Linked DNA regions of Terriglobus roseus. The protein of the gene in region 1 interacts with the protein of each later gene in a pairwise test. Links are inferred from orthologs where the notes say so. Each region holds a gene or a part of one and is shown in the gene's direction. Other genes may lie near its edges.

Evidence for each region.
Region 2: the proteins of ftsZ (region 1) and rlmN interact in binary tests that used the Escherichia coli proteins (3 or more experiments, as listed by UniProt). The link is inferred for Terriglobus roseus from one-to-one orthologs.
Region 3: the proteins of ftsZ (region 1) and BLT38_RS01810 interact in binary tests that used the Escherichia coli proteins (3 or more experiments, as listed by UniProt). The link is inferred for Terriglobus roseus from one-to-one orthologs.

What each region holds. Positions count from the first base shown.
Region 1 is NZ_LT629690.1:4,818,566-4,821,610, reverse strand. Bases 138-3,023 are described here. They hold ftsZ (cell division protein FtsZ), read left to right. Parts: upstream 138-709; coding sequence 710-2,338; downstream 2,339-3,023. Other genes in these bases: BLT38_RS20245 (penicillin-binding transpeptidase domain-containing protein), read left to right, coding at 2,480-3,023; BLT38_RS20255 (sugar porter family MFS transporter), read right to left, coding at 138-415. Also shown: more of BLT38_RS20255, read right to left, coding at 1-137; more of BLT38_RS20245, read left to right, coding at 3,024-3,045. UniProt on the Escherichia coli protein: Essential cell division protein that forms a contractile ring structure (Z ring) at the future cell division site. The regulation of the ring assembly controls the timing and the location of cell division.
Region 2 is NZ_LT629690.1:4,477,509-4,480,498, forward strand. Bases 137-2,967 are described here. They hold rlmN (23S rRNA (adenine(2503)-C(2))-methyltransferase RlmN), read left to right. Parts: upstream 137-882; coding sequence 883-2,052; downstream 2,053-2,967. Other genes in these bases: BLT38_RS18655 (M16 family metallopeptidase), read right to left, coding at 137-805; BLT38_RS18665 (energy transducer TonB), read right to left, coding at 2,105-2,967. Also shown: more of BLT38_RS18655, read right to left, coding at 1-136; more of BLT38_RS18665, read right to left, coding at 2,968-2,990.
Region 3 is NZ_LT629690.1:374,523-377,457, reverse strand. Bases 73-2,848 are described here. They hold BLT38_RS01810 (rod shape-determining protein), read left to right. Parts: upstream 73-816; coding sequence 817-1,881; downstream 1,882-2,848. Other genes in these bases: mreC (rod shape-determining protein MreC), read left to right, coding at 1,971-2,848; BLT38_RS01815 (acyltransferase family protein), read left to right, coding at 73-709. Also shown: more of BLT38_RS01815, read left to right, coding at 1-72; more of mreC, read left to right, coding at 2,849-2,935. UniProt on the Escherichia coli protein: Forms membrane-associated dynamic filaments that are essential for cell shape determination. Acts by regulating cell wall synthesis and cell elongation, and thus cell shape.

The sequences.
Region 1 (3,045 bases):
GGAAGAAGCCCACCAGACGTCCGCGGTATTGCGCTGGTGAAAGCTCAGAGATGTACATGGGACCCAGCACGCTGGAACCGCCGATGGCCAGGCCGCTGAGAACACGGAAGACGATGAGTGACGGCCAGCTCCACGCAAAGGCGCAGCCCAATGCCGCGATGAAGTACAGCGCAGCCATGATGCGGAGGCTGTCGCGACGCCCAAGCTTTTGGCCCGGAATGCCGGCGGTCAACGCACCAATCACAGTGCCGATGAGTGCGGAGGCTACGGTGAAACCAAGTCCGCTGGGAGACAGGTTATAAAGCGCTGTCAAAGAGGCGTTGGTGCCTGAAACAACTACTGTGTCAAAGCCAAAGAGCAAGCCGCCGAGACCGGCCACTGCTGTTGCGCGTATTACCTGCGCATTGATCTGCATACGCCTCCGAAAAATTGCCAGAAAGTGTTCACTGCGCACTGTACATGGATGAGTGCATTCCGCGAAACTTTCGGGTTCTCTTACCTGTAAGCGCCTCTTCGAGAGGCCGGGGTTTTGAGAAATTGCAGGGGAGGAATCAAGTATGGAACTCTGCGCGAGATTCGGCGGGGTTTTGCACGAGCGTCCGCACAGTGCAACGTGACAGAATCACAGAAAGCGCATTGTGCAAATGCGCAAAGCTGTTTCGCATTTGCGATTGTGTTTTTCCCCCTGCCGGAATGAAGGAGCCCCACCATGATGCCCGATGAAGATCTGCGAATCCACTACCACGACGACATGCAGCGCGGCGCGCGCATCAAGGTCATCGGTGTAGGTGGCGGCGGTAATAACGCTGTGAATCGCATGATCGCAGCAGGCGTGGAAGGCGTGGAGTTCATCGCAGCGAACACGGATGTTCAGGCGCTGAAAACCTCCATGGCTCCGGTAAAGCTGCAGCTTGGCGTGAAGCTGACCAGCGGGCTGGGCGCGGGTGCAAACCCTGACGTGGGGCGTCGTGCAGCACTGGAAGATTCCGACAAGATCATTGAAGCGCTGGAAGGCGCAGACATGGTGTTCGTCACCACCGGACTTGGTGGAGGAACCGGCACCGGCGCGGCTCCGGTTATTGCATCGCTGGCCAGCGAAATGGGCGCGCTGACGGTTGCCGTGGTTACGCGGCCGTTCTCCTTTGAAGGCAAGCGCCGCATGATGCAGGCGGAGCGCGGTTTGCAAGAGTTGCTTGAGGCCGTCGATACGGTCATTGTGATTCCGAACGAGAAGCTGCTGGCAGTGGCGAAGGATGCTGGCTTCTTTGAGTCGTTCCGCATTGCGGACGATGTGCTTCGTCAGGGCGTGCAGGGTATTTCCGACATCATCACCATTCCCGGCATCATCAACCGCGACTTTGCTGACGTGAAGACAACGATGGCGGGCATGGGCTATGCAGTGATGGCCACCGGTGTTCGCAGCGGCGACAACCGCGCGCGCGAGGCTGCCCAGGCTGCCATGGCATCGCCTTTGCTGGAAGCTGGCGCGATCGACGGCGCACGCGGCATCCTGATCAATATCACCGGCTCGTCGTCCCTGAAGCTGAGCGAAGTCAATGATGCGGCTGTGCTTATCCAGGATGCTGCACACGAAGACGCCAACATTATCTTTGGTGCTGTGCAGGACGAAAAGATGGGTGATGAGATCAAGATCACCGTCATTGCCACTGGCTTCAAGGAGCCGAAGCAGGATGGCCTGGAGCGTCGTGAGCGCCTTCTGGAACCCGGTCAGGCCCGTTCCGCGACCGAACAGGGCTATGTTCCGCCGATTCAGCCGCGTTACGTGGCACCGCCACCAGCCCCCGTTCAGCAGCAGGCTGCGCCGCAGCAATCCGCTGCACCGCCGGTTCGGTCGGTTCCGCAGCAGACATTTCCGGTGGCGCAACCTTCGTACGGGACACCCACTCCGGTAGCGCAGCAGCCGCAGAACTTTGTGCCGCAGACTGCGGAAGGATCGCAGGCACCTTCGTTCTCTGCGCAGCCGCAACCCGTTCGTCCAGAGGCAGTTCCGGTTTTTCATGCGGAGCCGCAGACGACTCCCGCCCCGGCCAATCCGGTCTTCACGACCACGCCAGAGCCGCCGCAGACGTTCACCAAGCAGACTGAGCCTTCAGAACTGGTGCCGGTACCGGCCAGCGTCTTTGACGACGACTTTTTCCTTCGGCCTCGCCGCGAAGACGGCACTTATGTGGTGGAAGAAACCACAATTCGGGTGGAAGAGACCACGATTCGTACGGATGTCCGCGTGCCCTCCTTTGGGGGACTAGCGCCTGCTGAACCGCAAGAAGAGCACGACGAACTCGACATCCCCGCATTTTTGCGCCGGGGAAGCCTGTAACTTAGTCTGGAAACTGCCCGGATTGGGCTCCAGACGTCTAAATTTCAGGGACCGGGAGATCTGCGGCAGGGGACCGCAGACCGAGCGTCCTTCCCGCCTCGCGACGATTGCGAGGCGAGTCTATGAAGGAGTTTCGTGCCGATGCGTTTTCTTTCACCCCTGCGTGTTGCGGCCTGTTCCCTGCTTGCTCTTTCTGCTGTTGTGGCCACACCGGCCATGACGAAGAACACGAAACAAGCCCACCACAGCAAGTCGCAGTTGGCACATAGCTCCACGGCGCACACATCCACAAAGAAGACTCGCAAGGCGGCTACCGCTACCAACGTGGTCGTGGTGACGCACGGCAAGCGCCGTGTGGTTCGCCGCGTCCGTTATGTCGAGCACTTTAGCGCACCGTCGTTCGCCACGAACGTGGACAACATCACGCTGGGCGATGTCACCTCCGGAGAAGATCCGCTTGTCCGCGCATCGTTGATTCAGGCGCTGGGCAACATGAACGGTACCGCACTGGCGATTGATCCGCAGAACGGTCGCGTGTTGGCGATGGTGAACCAGAAGCAGGCGCTGGGACCCGGCGCAGAGCCGTGTTCCACCATCAAGCTGACCGTGGCGCTGGCGGCGCTGTCCGAAGGCATCATCACCAAGGACACGCCCGTGAACCTGGGCCATGGTTACAAGATCGACCTGACGTATGCTCTTGCCCGGTC
Region 2 (2,990 bases), 340 kb from region 1 along the record:
TCAGCGTGAATGCGGTTTCTTTAGGCACTTCGCGACGCTTCACAGGACCGAAGAACTCGCGGACTTGCGTCATGGTCTGTGCGGGATCGACATCGCCCACAATGACCAGCACGGCGTTCGACGGCGCGTACCACTTGTCATAAAACGCGCGTAGATCGGCGCCAGTGGTCTTTTCAAAGCTTTCTTTGGTTCCAAGAGCATCGTGCGCGTAAGGCGTTCCGGCGAACATGCCTTCGTTCAGCCGCGAGATCAGCTTGTACGTAGGCGACGAAAGGTCGCGCTGCACTTCTTGTGTAATCGCGCCGCGTTCCTGCTCCCACTCGTGATCGGCGTTGTCGACGCCAACCATGCAGGCGGCTTCGGCACGTAGCGCAACTTCCACGTCTGTCGACGGAACGGTCGCGTAAAACTGGGTGACATTGCCCTGTGTGTCAGCGTTGTTATCACCGCCCAGACGCGCGTAAATGGCAGCCGTCTGGTCGGCAGTCATGCCGGTGCAGCCGCGAAATGCCATGTGTTCCAGCGCATGCGCTGTGCCGGGGAAGCCCACGGGCGTCTGATTGCCGCCGGCAAGGATGTTCAACTCCACCGTCGCCACAGGGGCCAGTCGGTTCTTCACAATCACCACACGCATACCGTTAGGCAGCGTTTCGCGCGTCACATTAGGGCCGTCCGCCAGCGTTTTCGCGGTGGCGCGCTTGGCAACGGCGGGCTTCTTCTGCGCGCTGGTAAATAGCGGAGAAGAAACGGCAACGGACAGAACGGCGGCTAGGACGAGCGGCGTGCGTGCTTTCAAAACGAACATGTACCTCGCTGCTTTAGACTCTACCGCTCCGCACGGGTCAACCGGCGCACGGTATGAAGGATTTATCCTAGAAGACGATGTCTGCGCTATTTGGTAAGTCGCTCCCGGAACTGACTGAACTGGCCGCCACGCTGGGCCAGAAGCCGTACCGTGCGCGGCAGATCTTCGACGCGCTGTATAAGCAACGCGTGACGGACTTTGACGCCATCACGCCGCTTTCGCAGGAACTGCGCTCCTCGCTGGCTGCGGAGCACACGGTGGGTCTGCCCGAAATTGTGCAGACTGCGGTTTCCGTCGACGGAACCGAACGCTACTTGATGCGCATGGAAGACGGCGAAACCGTAGAAACCGTCTGGATGCCGGATGGCGATGGCGTGGAGAATACCGACGACGCCGAAGAGGCCGCCGACAATCGCGCCGACGCGAAGTTCGTAGATAAGCGAAATTGGGGCGCGCTCGCTCCGCTGGGCTATCGGCGTTCCACCATCTGCATTTCGTCGCAGGTGGGCTGCGCGGTGAACTGCCAGTTCTGCCTGACGGCAAAGCTCGGCATCAAGCGTGATCTGACGGCAGGCGAAATTGCAGGGCAGGTGGCGGCCGTGCTCAATCGTCACAAGATTCAGATGGGCAAGGACCGTATCAACCTTGTCTTTATGGGCATGGGCGAGCCATTCCTGAACTACGACAACTTTATGAAGTCGGTGCTGCTGCTGGTGGAAGGCATTGGCATTCCTGCATCACGCATGACGGTGAGCACCAGCGGCATTGAGCCGGCGATCCGCCGCTTTGCACAGGAGACGGTCCGGCCCAACCTGGCTCTGTCACTCAACGGATCGAACGACAAGGTGCGTGAACAGGTCATGCCCATCACGCGCAAGTGGAATATTGAAAAGCTGCTCGACGCGGTGAATACCATTCCGCTCAGCAAGCGCGACTGGGTCACTTTCGAATACGTGATGCTGGGCGGCATCAACGACCAGCTTTCAAACGCCCACGAGGTTCTCGCATTACTCAAGGGCATGCACGCGAAGGTAAATCTGATCGTGTGGAATCCAGGGCCGGACATGCCGTATACACAACCCACCGCAGAAGATGTGGATGTGTTTCAGCAAACGCTGATACAGAACGGCCTACCCTGCTACATCCGCCGCCCACGCGGCCGCGACATCTACGCAGCCTGCGGCCAGTTGAAGCGCACCGTAGAACCAGAGAAGCCTGCTGATGCGTTGGTGCAGCTTACGGCTTAGCACGCGGACAATCCGCGGGAGGCAGCGAACACGAGTACAAGTCTTTTAAAGGTCACCGACCAATTGCGTAATTGACCGATACGCTAGCCTCAACCTCGATGGGCTCACTGTCAACCAGGTAGGGTTCGTAACGCCATTGGCGCACTGCCTCCGAAGCGGAGTCCGCTAGAAGAGCGGATGGCGAGGACACCACATTCACGTCCTTAACCAAGCCATCCGTACCGATAATTGCCTTCATGGCTACGGTTCCCCTCTGGCTACTCCAAACCGCAGATGGCGGGTAAGTTGGCTGTGTTTTCTCTAAAACGGTATCCGTGTCCACGATGATTCGAGAGGTATCGGCTTTGCCATTCGTACGGGCTAGCTCGAAATCCGCTACTGTCAATGTTGGGTCAGTCGCAAAGTGGTTCACGGTCAACCCAGCGCGTTTCACACCATCCTGAGTTATTTGCACATCACCGGGGACATATGCGGACCCCAGCTTGCGAAAGCGGTTCAAGACTAATCCTCCACCTTGCACCACGACCATACGCAACATGCCGTTCGTTGCATCCATGCAGAACTCATGCCTTTGTGTTGCTGAATGTTTCTTACCCTCATCATGTGGCGGAATTGAAACCACGGCGCAATCCATTTTGAGGCCGCTATTCTCCGTGCCTATCTGGACATTTCTCTTGAGCAACTCTGCCTGGGACGGCAAAGTGTTGGTCAGAGCATTCAACATGGAACGCAGCACAAGTGTTTCCTCATACTCCTTATCCGCTACGCGGTGTACCGTGTTGAACCACATCGAATCCAGCGTCCTACCGCGGTACGTTACAGTTTGTCGCCGATGCCCATCTGGCAACGCGGTTTGCACAAGTGTGCCAACCCCATCCGAAACGCCCTTCTCATCGAATGTCTCAAACGATGCTTCCAGTTTGTAAGCGGGCAAACCT
Region 3 (2,935 bases), 4.4 Mb from region 1 along the record:
CGTACATAACTTTTTCGCAAAGGGCACACCACCGCTGAACCTAGTGACATGGAGCCTGGAAGTCGAGGTTGAGTTTTATGTTTTGGTGCCGCTGCTAGCCAAACTTTTCTGCATCCGCAGCCCAACGACTCGCCGTCTGGTACTGCTAGCCTGCATCCTCTGTTCCGCTCTTCCTGCATGGAGTGCTGCCACAGCACACGGCTTCTTCCTACCGGCACAACTTTGCTATTTCTTCACAGGATTTCTGCTGGCAGATCTTCGAGTAGAACAGAAGCTTGCTCAAGACCATCCCTTCTGGGATCTTGGCAGCCTGCTGATCTGGCCAGCATTTCTGTTTCTTCCAGAGTTCCGCTTTCTGCCGATAGTTCTATGCGGATTGCTTGTGGCGGGTTTCCACGCCACGTTTATGGGACCTGTTAGCCGGAGAATCCTCTCCACTCGTTGGATCGCCCTGCTGGGTGGCATGTGCTATTCCATCTACCTCCTTCACATGCTCGTGATTTCCGCTTTGTTCCCACTTACCCGGCACGCTGCGCTTACGGGCAATTTCTATACGGATTATCTGATCCAGCTTCTCCTTCTACTGCCAGCCATCGTCATAGCCAGCATCGCGTATTTTGTAGCGATTGAACGACCGTGCATGGATCCCAACTGGCCCCAAAAACTCTGGAGTCGGGTGCGGGGACGCCGTTCGGCGGCAATGGTCTGATACTTCTTTCCATTCCATGACAGCGCGGAATTGGGTGTCCCCGTTTTTCCTCTGTCCGGCGGCTACAATGGGTAGAACGCCTTTTGCTGGGGAAGCACACACCAACCATGCCTCAAAACGGATACCAGGGCCGCACCTCCCGTCAGCGCTCCATGCGCTCGCTTTTTTCGCTGTTTTCGAACGATCTTGCAATCGACCTGGGAACCGCAAACACGCTGGTCTATGCCAGCGGTAAAGGCATTGTCGTCAATGAGCCGTCCATCATCGCAGTCAACAAAGTGACGAACGAAGTGGAAGCCGTGGGCAAGGAAGCCAAGGAGATGGTAGGCCGTACGCCCGGCAACATCATCGCCATCCGGCCGATGAAAGACGGCGTGATCGCCGACTTCCGCCACACGGAAAAGATGTTGAACTACTTCATTCAGAAGGCACATAACCGCAAGATGCTGGTTCACCCGCGCATCATCATCGGCGTGCCTTCTGAGATTACGCAGGTGGAAAAGCGCGCCGTGGAAGACAGCGCCTATCGCGCCAAGGCGTCCGAGGTTTACCTCGTGGAACAGGCCATGGTGGCTGCAATTGGCGCAGGCCTGCCCATCACGGAGCCCGGCGGCAACATGGTTGTCGACATTGGCGGCGGCACCACGGATATCGCCGTCATTTCACTGGCAGGTATCGTCTATTCCCGCTCGGTCCGTATGGCCGGCAACCAGATGGACGAAGCCGTGATGAACTTCCTGAAGCGGAAGTACAACCTCCTGATCGGCGAACGCACCGCCGAAATGATCAAGATGGAGATTGGCTCGGCATTCCCGCTGGACAAGCCGCTGACCATGGAGATCAAGGGCCGCAACCTGATTGAGGGCGTGCCGAAGACTATCACCATCGACGACTCGGAAATCCGGGAAGCCCTGAGCGAATCCATTGCCACCATCATGAATGCCATCCGCGTGGCACTGGAACGGACCCCGCCGGAGCTGTCCGCGGACATCAGCGACCGTGGCATTGTGCTGACAGGCGGTGGCGCGCTGATCAAGAATCTCGATCGCCGTATCCGCGAAGAAACGGGCTTGCCCGTCTCCATTGCGGACGATCCGCTGGCATCCGTGGTGCTGGGCACCGGTCGCATGTTGAATGACTTCGGCCTGCTGCGCAAGGTGGCCATCGACTAGTTCGTAGTTTTAGTTGTCAGTCTTGGCTCAGCCCTTCATTCGCAAAACGAACGAAGGGCTGAGCATTGAACTAAGACTCGAGACTCCCCATGGAATCCTTCTTCAGCCGCTTCAAGAGTGCTCTGGTGCTGGTGGCTGTGCTTCTGGCGCAGGTGATCGGTCTTGCGTCGCAGATGAAGCGCCTGAACTACGCTGCACGAGAAGATGGACACCATGTGCGCGGCCTGCGGGCATGGCCTGCCTACACCATTGCCCCAGTTGAATCGCTACTAAAACACATGGGCGGCGGTGTACGCGGTGTATGGCATAGCTACATTGACCTTCGTCATGTCCGTCAGCACGACAAGGATCTTCAGTATCAGATTGATCAGCTTCGTGTCCGTGAAGCATCACTGGCGGAAGATGCACGTCAAGGCCAGCGACTGCAACGACTGCTTGCGTTTAAACAGCAATACGTTGGCAAGACTGTTGCCGCACAGGTGATCGGCACTGGTGGTGGCGATCAGGGTCGTGTCGTCACGATCGATAAAGGCTCCAATGACGGCATTCGTCCGGACATGGCTGTCATTACACCCGATGGCGCTGTTGGCAAGGTGCGTGATGTGTTCGCGATGTCGTCACAGGTACTGTTGCTGAACGACATGAGTTCCGGTGCGGGAGTCATCCTGCTGAACACGCGTAGCCGCGGCATTCTGCGTGGTGGCCCCGGAGGCACTCTTCTGATCAACAACCTGCTGCCTGACGAGCGCATCAAGGCGGGCGAACCGCTCATCACCAGTGGCGGCGACCGTGTGTATCCTCGCGGCCTTCCCGTAGGCAACGTGATCTACATGAAGCCTGACCCAGATCATCAACCCTATGCGGCCATCGCAATCAAACCTGCTGCGAATCTCGATCGGCTGGAAGAAGTACTGGTGGTGACAGAGGTTTCGCAGCAGTTGAATACTGCGACGGACGACGACCAAGAAGAAGGCAAGAAGGCTGCTGAAGTGGTCGCGGACCGACTGCCGGGTCTGAAGAAGGCCGATGAGAAAAATGGGGATGAGAACGCTGC